3 regions of the Rothia sp. 18CD1-1 genome follow, and region 3 is predicted to be linked to each of the others. Evidence: riboswitches for the same ligand, from Rfam matches in the RefSeq annotation. Region 3 holds a riboswitch; each other region holds the start of a gene.
What was found. A riboswitch is a leader RNA that binds a small molecule or an ion and turns the genes downstream of it on or off. The one in region 3 is predicted to bind S-adenosylmethionine.
Positions count from the first base shown of each region.

Region 1: another riboswitch for S-adenosylmethionine. It lies ahead of ACS1BR_RS00300 (nuclease PIN); the one in region 3 lies ahead of ACS1BR_RS00970 (O-acetylhomoserine aminocarboxypropyltransferase/cysteine synthase family protein).
Region 2: another riboswitch for S-adenosylmethionine. It lies ahead of ACS1BR_RS06215 (methylenetetrahydrofolate reductase); the one in region 3 lies ahead of ACS1BR_RS00970 (O-acetylhomoserine aminocarboxypropyltransferase/cysteine synthase family protein).

Region 1 covers NZ_JBUZLI010000001.1:54,244-58,520, forward strand. Annotated here, with positions in the region: gene ACS1BR_RS00295 (DEAD/DEAH box helicase) at 1-2,012, opposite strand, end outside; SAM riboswitch class IV at 2,232-2,374, shown strand; gene ACS1BR_RS00300 (nuclease PIN) at 2,405-2,617, shown strand; gene ACS1BR_RS00305 (PIN domain-containing protein) at 2,614-3,048, shown strand; gene ACS1BR_RS00310 (SDR family NAD(P)-dependent oxidoreductase) at 3,051-3,827, opposite strand; gene ACS1BR_RS00315 (cell division protein PerM) at 3,940-4,277, shown strand, end outside.
Region 2 covers NZ_JBUZLI010000007.1:89,760-94,036, forward strand. Annotated here, with positions in the region: gene metE (5-methyltetrahydropteroyltriglutamate--homocysteine S-methyltransferase) at 1-797, opposite strand, end outside; gene ACS1BR_RS06215 (methylenetetrahydrofolate reductase) at 830-1,741, opposite strand; SAM riboswitch class I at 1,834-1,931, opposite strand; gene ACS1BR_RS06220 (hypothetical protein) at 2,166-2,540, shown strand; gene ACS1BR_RS06225 (hypothetical protein) at 2,537-4,114, shown strand; gene ACS1BR_RS06230 (ABC transporter ATP-binding protein) at 4,115-4,277, shown strand, end outside.
Region 3 covers NZ_JBUZLI010000001.1:205,542-209,818, reverse strand. Annotated here, with positions in the region: gene metX (homoserine O-acetyltransferase MetX) at 1-731, opposite strand, end outside; gene ACS1BR_RS00970 (O-acetylhomoserine aminocarboxypropyltransferase/cysteine synthase family protein) at 762-2,108, opposite strand; SAM riboswitch class IV at 2,209-2,322, opposite strand; gene ACS1BR_RS00965 (S9 family peptidase) at 2,541-4,277, shown strand, end outside.

The sequences.
Region 1 (4,277 bases), 150 kb from region 3:
TCGGTGAGCTCGTCAGCCTCGCGTAAAAGTTCCTGTAATTTCACAAATTCTGGGCGGTCGAGAGAGAAATAGCTGCCATCTCCCAGAAGCATATGGGTTTGATGGGCGTTGAGGGCCTCAAAAATCTTGGCGAAGGGCACGTACCATTCACCGACTTTGACCGCTACACCCAGCCTAAACCAGTCGCGGTCGGTTGTTGACTCAACCGACACGACAATCTCCGGTTGCCCTTCCCTCTCACGGAATTCGGGCACGGGACCCACCGTATCAACGCGCACCCCCGGCAGATGCCGGTAGCGGGGGAGCGAATCTTCAACCAGGGTCCGGGTGGCCCACCCCTCGTAGGTGTGTCGGGTGAGGGGGACCGCCGGTTGAACAGCGTGTACCGCTTTGAGCACTCGCTGCTCGTAGGCGCTATCGCGTACATCGGACCCGTCGTCACCGGGGTGGTGTGCTACAGCCAGCCGCACTACCTTACGATCGGTAGCGGTGTCCAGGGGATCTAGCGGATACTCCCACTCCCAGGAGGTGTGCGCCTGATCCCGACTGTAGGTCACCGTGAGCACCAACTGCGGTGGCTGTACCGGGGGGAGCTCTACGGAGCTATCGGCGGCCCGTAACGGTAAGGTTCGGTGAAGCTGCGGATAGAAATCCCGATAGAACCCCTCAAGATCGGAGGAAGGAATACGGACGGTGCCGGCACGGGTGAGAGAATCCACCACAGGGTCGAGCGAATCCCGAAGAGGGATAAAGAGAAGATCGGTGGGGTGTTGAGCCCAGTCGGGTGTGTCGGTAGCACCGTCGGTGTCGAGGAGGTCGAGGGCGGGCTGTCTGGTATGTTCCCACCGGGATTCTTGAGCTGCCCGAACATAGGTCTCCTGCCCACGGGAACCCAGGGCTAGAAAACCGTTCAGGGAGTTGCCGAGCCGGTGGCAGTGTTCGACGGTCAGAGAGGCGCCATCCCAACTGAGCACCGGGGTGAGGCGGAGCCCATCGGGATGGTTGGGTTCAGCGGTACTTTCTAGGAGCAGCTGAACCGTGGCAGGGTCGGCTACGGCCACGGTGGCTTCTTGGCCGTCGATGAGCAGGGGCAGACCAATATCTTTCGCCCTGCCCAGCACCTGCCAGAGCAGGGAGGACGACACCGCCGAGAGCGTTACCCGGTCGCGGTGCGAGACGTAGGGTGACTGCCAGGGGTAAACCACCGAATAGAATTCGGCCAACCAGCGCTCATGTTCGGGGTAGATCCGGTGGGCGAGCGAGGTACCCGGCCGCGGGTCCTGCCGAAAATTTTCCCAGGAGAGACCGCCTTTAATCCACGTGTTTCGGGCACCCCGGAGTAGGGGCCGCGCCTGGAGACTGACCTGTGGAAGGGAGCCGCTGTGTCCCGGCGCGTACCGGGTGCCCACGTGAAAGCTGAGATCGAGCGCGGCAGATACTGTGCGGGTGCCGGTATCGCCGTGGACAGGCCGGGCCTGAAGGGTTGCGGAGAGTTCTCTGCGCCATGCGGGTAGCCGGGGACCGGCGACAGGTTGACGTTCGGCGTGCGGTAGAAGCTGGGAGGCAGTGGAGACGCCGAGTTTTTCTAGGTGGGCGCGAAGCCGGGGATCAATAGTGCGCCCGGCAATACTTTTCGGGCTGGAGCCACCCGGTTTGAGCGTGGCCGATGAGACGGTGAGCGCTTTACGGGCCTTATCAGCGCGGTCAATGGCGGTGAGCATGAGCGCGACCGCGTGTTTGCAGTCGGTGCGGACCGGGCAGGTGCAGCGTGCGGAAAAGGCCCGTGAGCCGGTGGCTTTTGCGGTGGGGAAGGTGACGGTGACCCGGTAGGGGTCTGGTGCGGACCCGTTCACCGTGCCCTCGAGGGTGAGGGTCTCGCGGGTGAAGCTGTAGCGGGCTACCCGGCCGGCGCGCATGTACTGTTGGCCGCGAGAATAGGCCCCGTGCCCGACCTGCCGGATAATTTCGGAGGCGGTGACGGGAATGACCGGGAAGGCTGAAGATTCTGCCACAATAACCCTTACTGTGCGGGCACCAGAAGACCAACCCCACCAGCCTAGCAGGGGGAGGGGCACAGAGCCCGCGGCGATTCGCTGGAAGCCAACGGGGCCTGAGCCGGTGGACCCGCCGCCACGGTGGGGCCCGTCGTCGCTCACGCTGGAGTCCACTATATGAAGAAATGTGAAAAAACTGTTTGTAAATCTGGCCGGGTGCGTTATTGTTGTTATCAGCTTCAAGAGTTTCAACTGACAAGCTCCGACTTTGGTTGAACGCCAACCCCATGTTCACGGGTGGCTCGGATGACGAAGCGGTCTGTATTCGCGTTGATAGCGCGTTTGTTACCAACGCAGGCTGGTACAGGCAAGAGCACATCGAAAGGAATGCGCGAAAGCGCGGTGTGGATATGACAACCACTGCTCGCCCCAACGAAACCATCCAAAAAAGCCTGCAAGCGGCAGCTGTTCCTGCCCGCGGGGGGTATTCGGCTATCAGCATCCAGGACTACACCCGTATATCCAACCAGCGTTCTGAATTCCTGAACTTTCTTCTCATGCCCAACCCCACCGGGATACCGGCGGTAGAAACGGCCACCGTGGGTCTATTGAAAGCCGCATGAATCCCAGCAAGGGCCTGCTGCTCGACTCCGATATTCTCGCCGAAATCCGCCGAGCAGACCCGGACCCGCGGGTACTTGCCTTTTTGCGCCGCCGATCTTTCCGCACCTTCTATATCTCGGTGCTCAGCCTCGGCGAACTTAAAAACCTCTACCCCTACCCCGAAACCGACCGTTGGCTCACAGAACTGTTGGACCGCTTTGGCAACCATGTGCTTGAGATAGACAGCAGCGTAACGCTTGAATGGGCGGGAAGGCAGGCCGGTAGCGGTGCTCGTGCACCGGGGGCCGGGAGTAGGGCGCTACCCACCGCCGCGCTTGAGGGGCTGATGGGTGCAACGGCCGCCGTGCACAAACTTGAAATCATCTCGTCTAAAGCAGAAATCTACCGGCAGTGGGGGGTGCAGGCCAGCAACCCCTTCGTCGATGACTGATCCTAGTAGTCGCGGGTACGCGAAATAATCCTGCCCACCAGCCTGCTCGGCAGCAGACGGGAGGCAGCCACCAAAACCTTATAGGGAAGCGACGGCACCACCAGGGCCTTTCCCGCACCATTGGCCGCGATGGCCTCCCGCACTACCCGGCGGGGTTCAAGAAACAAAAATCCCGGTAGGCGGGGCTCCTCCACCCCCATATTTTGGTGAAAATCAGAGCGGGTAAGGCCGGGGCAGAGGGCCGTTACCGCTATGCCTCTGGCACCGTATTGAAAATTGGCGGACTCACTGATCGACACCACAAACCGCTTTACCGCCGAGTACGTGCCACCGGGCGTGAACGCGGCAACCGAAGCCACATTCACGATCTTTCCCCCGCCGCGGGCTAGCATGGCAACGATAGCTGTGTGCATGAGAGCAAGCGGGGCCCTGGCAAGCACATCCACCTGGGCCAGGTGCCGCTCAAGAGGCGCCCGATCAAAAGACTGCCCCAACCCAAACCCGGCATTGTTGACCAGTATCTCCACCGGCAGTTCACTCTGTTTGAGCCTCTCCTGTACCGTGGACAGGTCATCCGGGTCGAGAAGGTCAGCCACTAGCACCTCAGCCTCCACACCGAACCTGTGTCTGAGCTGTCCGGCCAAGGCTTCCAGCTTCTGCCGGTTGCGGGCAGAAAGAACCACGGAGTAACCGGCCGCAGCATACTGGCGGGCAAACTCCGCACCGATACCGGACGAGGCTCCGGTAACAAGCACAAAAGAAGAAGCGAAAGAAACCATGCTCACAAGTTTAGGCGCACATACCGGGGCCGAGACAATATCACCCATATTTTTGCGAGTATAGGGCCCCGGTCGGTTTAGTGAGCGCCCCGTTCATGACAAGATAAAGACGATGAAAACCAGCACCAATCCCTCAGACCCCCGCACCGTTCGTCGCCCGGCGCCCATGCCGCTCTGGTTACAGGGCGCACTCGAACTGTTCCTGACAGCCACCTACGCTTTCCTCGCCGTATTTGTGCTGCTCATGGCTGTCTGGTTTGCCGGCGGGTTCGATGACCAAAACCCGGCCAGTCTGGTGAGCCTTTCTGCACAGATCTGGCAGCTGATCCACGGGGTACCCCTGGCCCTGCGTATCCCGGCGTCCGGGGGGTTCGCCGCGGTCTCGGGCACTATCAGTTTGACCCCGCTGGGGCTCACCCTCATTCCGCTGGCCCTGTGTTTCAGGTCGGG
Region 2 (4,277 bases), on a different contig from region 3:
AGGTTCTGCTCTAAATCTCCGTAGGGTGAGGTGATAAACAGGGAGGGACGGTTACTGAGGCCGGCAAGTTGCGTGTAGGTCTCTGAGACCAGCTCGGCCAAGCGTTCGCGGCCGATATGGGTATGGTCGGCGACTAGCGCCGGTTCGTCAAGCTGCACCCAGGCCAGCCCTCGTGCGGAAAGCTGCCCGAAAAGTTCCTCGTAGACTGCCAGTAAGTCCTTGAGCCGGGAGATGGGTTCAAAACCTTCGGGGGCACCGTTTTCGGTTTTTGCCAGGGCCAAAAACGTGATGGGTCCCACGATCTGCGGTCGCACCGCGACCCCCCGTTCACTCGCCGTATCAAGCTGGGCGAACAGCTCCTCGGGGTTTAGCCTAAACTCGGTGCCGGGGCCAATCTCGGGCACAAGGTAGTGGTAGTTGGTGTCAAACCACTTGGTCATCTCGAGTGCTGGCTGTTCTGCGGTGCCGCGGGCCAGATCAAAATATCCCTCCAGCGGGAGGAGGCCGCGCTGATCCAGCACACCGGAAAATCGGGAGGGTACGGCGGTGAACAGCCGCAGGGTATCGAGCACCTGATCGTAGTGGGAGAAAGAGGCCGGAATCGAGTAGTCTTCCTCCAGCCCAAGTTCTGTCAACCGGGCGAGGTTATCCTGCTGTAACCGATCCACTCGGGCTGTGAGCTCCCGGCAATCTATGGTGCCCTTCCAAAAAGCCTCAACCGCCTTCTTCAATTCGCGGTGGCGACCGATACGGGGGTAACCGACGATGGTTGCTGAGGGAAAAACATGTGTTGACAAGGTAAAACCTTTCTTTAAATATATTGATGATCCTACTGTGACGCTGAGGGTGTCAGAGAGGTGTGGTAGCGCGAAGTGTAGGGTGCGATATCCAGCCGGTCGAGTACGTCGAGCACGGCGCGGTGCTCGTTGAAGGTATAAAAGTGCAGCCCGCTAGCCCCCGAATCCAGGGCCTCTTGACACTGCCGGTAGGCGTAGTCCACACCGACCCTGTGACGCTCCGCCTCACTGCTAGCACCCTCCAGTGCGGTAGCGAGGTCTGCGGGAATCTCCAGCCCCGCCAGCTCGCACAGGCGTGTGAGCCTACCCAGGGACGTCACCGGCATAATGCCCGGAATAATCGGTAGGTTGACGCCGGCACCGGCCGCGGTATCAATCAGGCTCCGGTAGCGGTCGCTATCAAAATAGACCTGTGTAATAGCGAAATCTGCACCGGCACGCTGCTTGGAAAGCAAAATTTCAATGTCTTGAAGGAGGGAGAGGGACTCGGGGTGTTTTTGCGGGTAGGCGGCCACCCCGATCGCCAGCCGTCCCCCGGCAAAGTGCGCAAAATCTTCGCGCTCCACACGCCGGATCAGCTCCACCAGGTAGCGGGCAAAGGGAAGCTCCAGGGAATCCGGGGGCACCCCCGGAGGAAGGTCCCCGCGCAGGGCCAGCAGACCCCGCACTCCCAAGCCGATAATACGCCGCACGGCATGTTCCAGCTCATCTACCGAATGCCCCACGCAGGTGAGGTGAGCCAACGGTACCAGCCTGGTTTCGTGCACCAGATAGTCCAGCAGGGCAAGCGTCTGCCGTTTACGTTCGACACTACCCGAGTAGGTAACCGACACGTAGTCGGGTGTTGTGGCCGATAGTTCTTCAATGGTTCGCAAAAGCGAATCCCGACTTTCCGAACTTCTCGGCGGGTAAAGTTCATACGAAAGGGCCGTATGAGGTGCCATGGTAGAGCGTCTCCTTCCGGTGGATTCGCCCGATAGATCAGCATCGGACTCCCTCGCAGGAGAGCCACGATGCCAGAAGCTTAAAGCTGATTCTTCTATCGGCTCTGGCAGGAGCACCTTCTCCCGGTGTTATCGGGTGAGGTTGCTGCGGCGTCACTGAGCCAGTTCTCTCGGCCGCTCTTGATAGATACAAAATCAATATAGGCGGATTCGGTACCGCCCCACAAGATAAGGTGCCTATATTTCGCCGTGTGACAGGGCGTGAAGACGGTGTCTTCACAAACGCTTCACAAAAGTCCGGGTGCTTAACACAGCGTCAAGAAAGCCGAAGAATGCTGCCCAAACGTGCCCAGATCATACGTTTTATTGCGCAGTTAGCTCTGTGTATAATCCTTACAACCGTGTTTCTGATAGGAGTATCCCGGTGAGAACCCCTCTAGTCCGCGGAATAGCCCTCAGCGGGGCAGCCGCAATCGTCGGAATCGTGGCCACGGTAGCCCCGCCAGCTGAACTCCCCGATCATGCCGCCGCCTTCTGGACTTTCCTTATCTACGTGTGGTTTGGTCTGGCCGCCATTCTCGCGATAACCTACACAATCACGGTGAGTAGCCGCCTAGGAGTCAATCTCCCCCTAGCCCTGGCCCTGCTCATTGGAGGAGCCGCTTCCCCCACCACCGCGATACTGGCACACCGGGCAGCGGGGCCCGCCCCCGCGCTGGCAGCCGGATCCTGGTTACTCTTCTTTCTCATTATCGGGGGCATAGAACTAGCGCAGCGCCCCCAACGGACCCACCTGTGAAAGAACAGACCGGCAGCATAGCCCACAGGCCGCATGCACCCGAGAATACCGCCGTCCCACCCCGATGGCGCGCGGTACTACTCATCGTAAAGACCAACAGGCTCCTCCACATACGCACCGTATCACCGGATTTTCGGATCACCCGAAGTGTCTGTCTGATCCTCACCACGGCAGCTGCTACCCTCGCGCTAGCCCTCGGTTTCATACTCACCCTCCTGGTGGCCGTCGGCCCCCGACTCATCGAGTTCTTAGACACGTCCCAGACCCTCACCGCCATGCTGCACGGTAGCGGGATCATCTTCCTGGCCCACCACATCTTCAGTATCTCCGGCCGCACCGCACGCGAAACCAGGGCACCGGCAGATGCTGCAATCCTCACCCACGCTGGTTACACCCAGGGAGAGATCATTGTAGCCCGAATTATCCTCCCCATCGCCCTGGAAACCCTCGCCATGGTCACCGTCATAGCCCTGGGCAGTATTCTTGCGCTTTACAGCTGGCAGCTCTCCCCCGGCACCCTGGTAGCACCGGCCCTACTGAGCATATCCCTGGCGGTAGCCGGTGCCCTCGTTCGAGCGGCCCTCCTCTGTATACTCGCCATGGGAGGGGTATCACTGACCCTCCTCCGCTTGGGCTGCTGGACTCTGGTTGCGGCGGTAGCCGGTGTAGCCTTTTCCGGGCTTCTTCTCCCCGCCTTTCCCGGAAGGCAAGAACTCCAGCCCACCCTACACAGGGCCCTTAACTTCATTGCTTCCCCAGAAGGAGCCCACACCCTACTCGGTATCCTTACCACTCTCTTACTTGCCACCGCCATCACCCTGCCGAAACTGTTAAAATTTCCCCGAGGCCAAGCCCCCATAGACTCCCCACCGGTCCACACTCGACGGGCTCTCCCCCTGCCTCGGAACGCCTGGGGCAGGCTCATAGCATTACCATTGACAACCCTTCGAGACCGCCCCGACAGCGAGACCGGAGAAATACTCATCTCGGTCAGGGCCGCACTCTGCACCGCGGCTTTTGGGCTGGGCGCGTTATGGACCGCATCAGCGGCCCCGGTCCTCCCCACCGAAGCCGCATGGGGTATTGCCGCCTCCGGTCCCCTCTTAGCGGCCGGACTCACTCACGGAATATGCTCCGTCAACACCTACCAGTCCCTTCTGCCACACCTTACGGCCTCACATCTGGGCGAGCGCGGCGTGGCAAGCGCACTCATCTGCTCAACCTTTTTGCTTTGTGCGCTCCTCGGTGCGGCCCCATTACCCATGATTATATTTTCATCCACGCTGCCGGTGGGGTCAGCTCTATCTGCCTGGCTCACCGGGGCCCTCCTCGTCTCCCCTGCCACAGTTTTTGCCGACTGTCTCTTTCCCGCACGGATCCCAGCCAACTCTAACGGCCGTATCCGACAACACCCGGTGGCCACCCTACTGTCTACCGGTCTCACCCTGTCCATCTGTGCGGCTATCTACGCCGGCTTACATATTGGTATCCCCATATTCATCATGATCGTCGGGGCTGCATCTCTCGCCCCCATCTGTACTCTGACCGCCCATTTCCCGCGAGGAGCACTCTAAATGCCCCTTCTCTCCATCACCGACCTGCACTTCGGTTTCATCCCCGATCACCCCGTCCTCAAAAACGTAAACCTCAGCCTTGACGCTGCCCAAGCAGCGGTACTCACCGGGCCAAACGGTTCAGGAAAATCCACCCTGCTCAATCTTCTTGCCGGCGCACTGC
Region 3 (4,277 bases):
GGTGCTGAACGGTAGGTGATATGAGCTATGCGCCGGGCCAGTCCCAGCCCCGCAACCGGGCCCGCTGTGCCGTAGTAGTCACCACCGCACCAGTTGGGGTCAGAGCGTATCGCCAGGTTCTGTGCCTGGGCCCAGGCAAGCTGGTCTGCGGTTGCCGAGTGCCCCGAGGCAATGACAGCGCACCCCTCCACCAGCGCGGGGTAGCTGGCCGCCCATTCGAGGGCGCGGGCGCCTCCCAGCGAGGCACCGATAATATAGCGGTATGAGGCTATTCCGAGCAGGTCGGTCAGTCTCTTTTCGGCAGCAACGGTATCGCGGATAGTCACCTGGGGGAAACGGGACCCGTAGGGTCTACCATCGGGGGCCGGGCTGGCCGGTCCGGTCGATCCGTAGCAGCCGCCCAAAATATTGGGGGCAACCACAAAATACGTGTTGGTATCGATGACACAACCGGGACCAACCATTCCCTCCCACCAGCCCTCCCTCTCAGCCTGCCCGACCGACCGGGCAGAGGAGCCTGCGGGAGGGACACCCCGGGAAACATGGGTGTCCCCGGTGAGAGCGTGCAACACCAGTATCGCGTTATCTCGCTGTCGGTTGAGCTGCCCCCAGGTCTCATAGGCCAGAGTTACCGCGGGCAGCACCTCCCCGTTTTCAAGCCGAAAATCACCGATCGATAGGTGCCTCAGCAGGCCGTCACCGCGATGGAGAGGGGCCTTACCTTCGGTCACAGTACACCTCTTTCACGGATCATCCGCACCCTACCGAATAGCGGCAAAACCCAGCTCAAGGTCTGCCAGCAGATCATCAACATTCTCAATCCCCACGCTCAGCCGCACAAAGGCGGGGCTAATCCCGATGGCCTCCAGCTCAGCTTCCGACGACTGCGAATGCGTGGTGGAAGCCGGATGAACCGCCAGCGAGCGCACATCACCAATATTGACCAGCAGCGAGTGCAGTTGCAGCGCGTCAACAAATTTATTGGCGGTTTGGGCGTCGGCGTCTTTGAGGGTGAAGCCGAGTACCGCCCCGGGGCCCTCGGGTATGTATTTCTGCGCCAGGTCGTAGTGGGGTGAGCTCTCCAACCCGGCCCAGCTGACCGATTCCACCGCCTCGTGTGCCTCCAACCAGCGGGCGATGGTCCGGGTGTTTTCGATATGGCGCTCGATGCGTAGCGACAGCGTTTCTAAGCCTATGGCGATGTTGAAGGCGTTGGTGGGTGAGATAGCTGAGCCCAGGTCGCGGAGAAGACCAACCCGTGCTTTCACAATGTAGGAGAGGTTGGCCCCGAATACGCCCTCAGCACCCAGGTCACGTGCGTAGACCAGGCCCTGATAGCCTTCATCGGGTCGGTTGAAGAGGGGGTATTTTTCGGGGTCTGCACCGTAGTCAAAGTTGCCCGAGTCCACGATCACACCGCCCACCGAGGTGCCGTGGCCGCCCAGGTATTTGGTGGCGGAGTGAACCACGACGTCGGCCCCAAAGGCAATGGGGTTGAGGAGGTAGGGGGTGGGGATGGTGTTGTCAACGATCAGCGGTAGACCTGCCCGGTGGGCGGTAGCGGCAATGGGTTCAATATCGAGAACATCTCCCTGCGGGTTGGGCAGGGTCTCGCCAAAGAAAGCCTTGGTGTTGGGGCGAACCGCTTGCTCCCACTGCCCTATATCGCGGGGGTTTTCGACGAAGGTGGTTTCGATGCCCAGGGTGGACAGGGTGTATTTGAGTAGGTTATACGATCCGCCGTAGAGAGAGGGAGAGGCGACAATGTGGTCTCCGGCTCCGGCGACGTTGAGGATAGCAAAGGTGGTTGCCGCCTGCCCCGAGGACAGAAGCAGGGCACCGGCCCCTCCCTCAAGAGCCGCAATACGGTTTTCAACCACCTCCTGGGTGGGGTTGTTGAGGCGGGTATAGATGGGGCCCAGCTCCCTGAGCGCGAACCTGTTAGCGGCCTGCTCCGAATCCCTAAAAACAAAGGATGTGGTCTGGTAGATGGGTAGCGCCCGTGCCCCCGTGGCGGTATCCGGTGTCTGGCCGGCGTGGATCTGTTTGGTCTCAAATTTCCAGCCACCGGGGTTTTCGGGTGTGGGAAGGGTGTTTTTTGCGCTCATGTTTGCTCCACTGTTTTGAATCTTAGTTGGGGCCACATGCCGTTTCTTTCGGGAGATGTCTCGAAAGGTAACGATGTCCCGGAAAGAAGATGGGGCATCGGTCCCGCGCTTGCACAGAACTTTTGAACTGTGCCAGGTCTTCACCCAGGGCACCCCACCGCGAGTGGAGGGTTGCCGACCAGTAAGCTGGGGCTTAACACTGGTTCTCATGACCCTGTCTCTGCCATAGTACCCGCATATCGGGCGCCCCGGTCAACCGATCCGCAATATTTCATGGCCCGCTTAGCATTTGGTCATATTTCGTCATACCGAGCCGCACAGAGACACATACCGCGAGAATTCCATTACCCGACCCGCAATCCCTGCAGTATGCTATAGGAATATAGACTCACCGTATTGTCGCACGCCACATATGTATGAGGAGGTACCGGTTTGACTTCGCCACAGGCTCCCCGCACCCCGCAGCGGGACACAACACGCACCCACCACGGTGACACCGTGATCGACCACTACGACTGGCTCAAAGAAAAAGACAACCAGCAGGTGATTGACTATCTCACCGCAGAGAACGCATACACCGCAGAGGTTACCGCAAACCAGCAAGAACTGCGACAAAAAATTTTCGACGAAATACGGTCCCACGTGCAAGAGACCGACCTATCGGTTCCCACCCGCCACGGTGACTGGTGGTACTTCAGTCGCACCGCGGATAACCAGCAGTACCCCATCTACTGCCGGGTCGCGGCAGAAACCTCCGGTAGCGTAGAAGACCGGTTCACTCCCCCAGATATTGACGCCCACAGCACGGTTCCCGGTGAACAGGTGCTGCTGGACTGCAACGAATTTGCCCGCGACATGGCCTTCTTCTCCCTGGGATCATTCGTGCCTTCGCTCGACGGGACCGTGCTCACCTTCAGCGTCGATGACACCGGCGACGAACGCTACCGCCAGTACTTTAAAGATCTTGTCACCGGACAGCTCCTCGAGAAAACCATCGACAACGTTTTTTCTGGGGCCTACCTCACTCCCGACGGGGCGTCCCTCATCTATGCGTTAGCGGATGACTCGTGGCGCCCCTACCAGGTGCGCAGGCACCTCATCGGGGGGACAGAGGAAGACTCGGTTCTCTACACCGAAACCGACCCGACCCTCTGGCTGGAGTCCGTTCTCTCCAGGGACCGTAGCCACCTTATCCTCACCTCCTACTCGTCCGAGTACTCAGAGGTCCGTCTTATCCCGGTCACCAACCTGCGGGCAGACCCCGTGACCGTTATCGAAAAAACCCAGAGGATACAGTACTCGGTAGAGCCCATCACCGTTGACGGCGGTAGCTACCTGCTCATCCAACACGACCACCGGGCTCTCAATTCCGAGCTAGTGTTAGCCCCCTACCCCACCGGCCAGTCCTTTACCGACTTCCGGGCAACCTGGCTACCGGTGGCAGCCCACCGCCCCACCGCCCGGATAGAAACATTCTCTCTTTCCTCCGACCACCTGGTACTCACCGCCAGAGAAAACACCACCGTAAAAGTTTTCCTCACCCCGCTCACCCAGCTCCAAGAACTCCTCGACACCGGCCACCGCGCCGGCTGCACCTTCAGTGAACCGACAGAATTCGCCGAAGACATATACACCACAAGCCTCCTCGGTGCCTCCGTCGACTCCCCGGTGATCCGCTTCCTCTATACCTCCTGGATCACCCCGGCACGGGTCTACGACTACTTTCCCGCTACCGGCCGTCTCCTGCTGCGTAAGCAGACCCCGGCTCCCGGATATGACCCGGCGGACTACACCGCCTACCGGATGTGGGCGCCGGCCCCCGACGGCACCATGGTCCCCGTCTCCGTCATGCACCGCGCCGACCTCGACAAAAATATCCAGCACCCCCTGCTCCAGTACGGCTACGGATCCTACGAGGCATCCATGGACCCCTATTTCTCTGCGGCAAGGCTCTCCCTGCTCGACCGCAACATCATCTACGCTGTCGCCCACGTGCGCGGCGGCGGTGAGCTGGGCAGAAGCTGGTACCTGGACGGCAAGAAGCTGGCAAAGAAAAACACCTTCACCGATTTTGTGGCGGTCACCGACTTCCTGGCCGGCCAAAACTGGGTGAGAGCCGACAAAATAGCGATTGAGGGTGGCTCCGCGGGGGGCCTACTTATCGGGGCA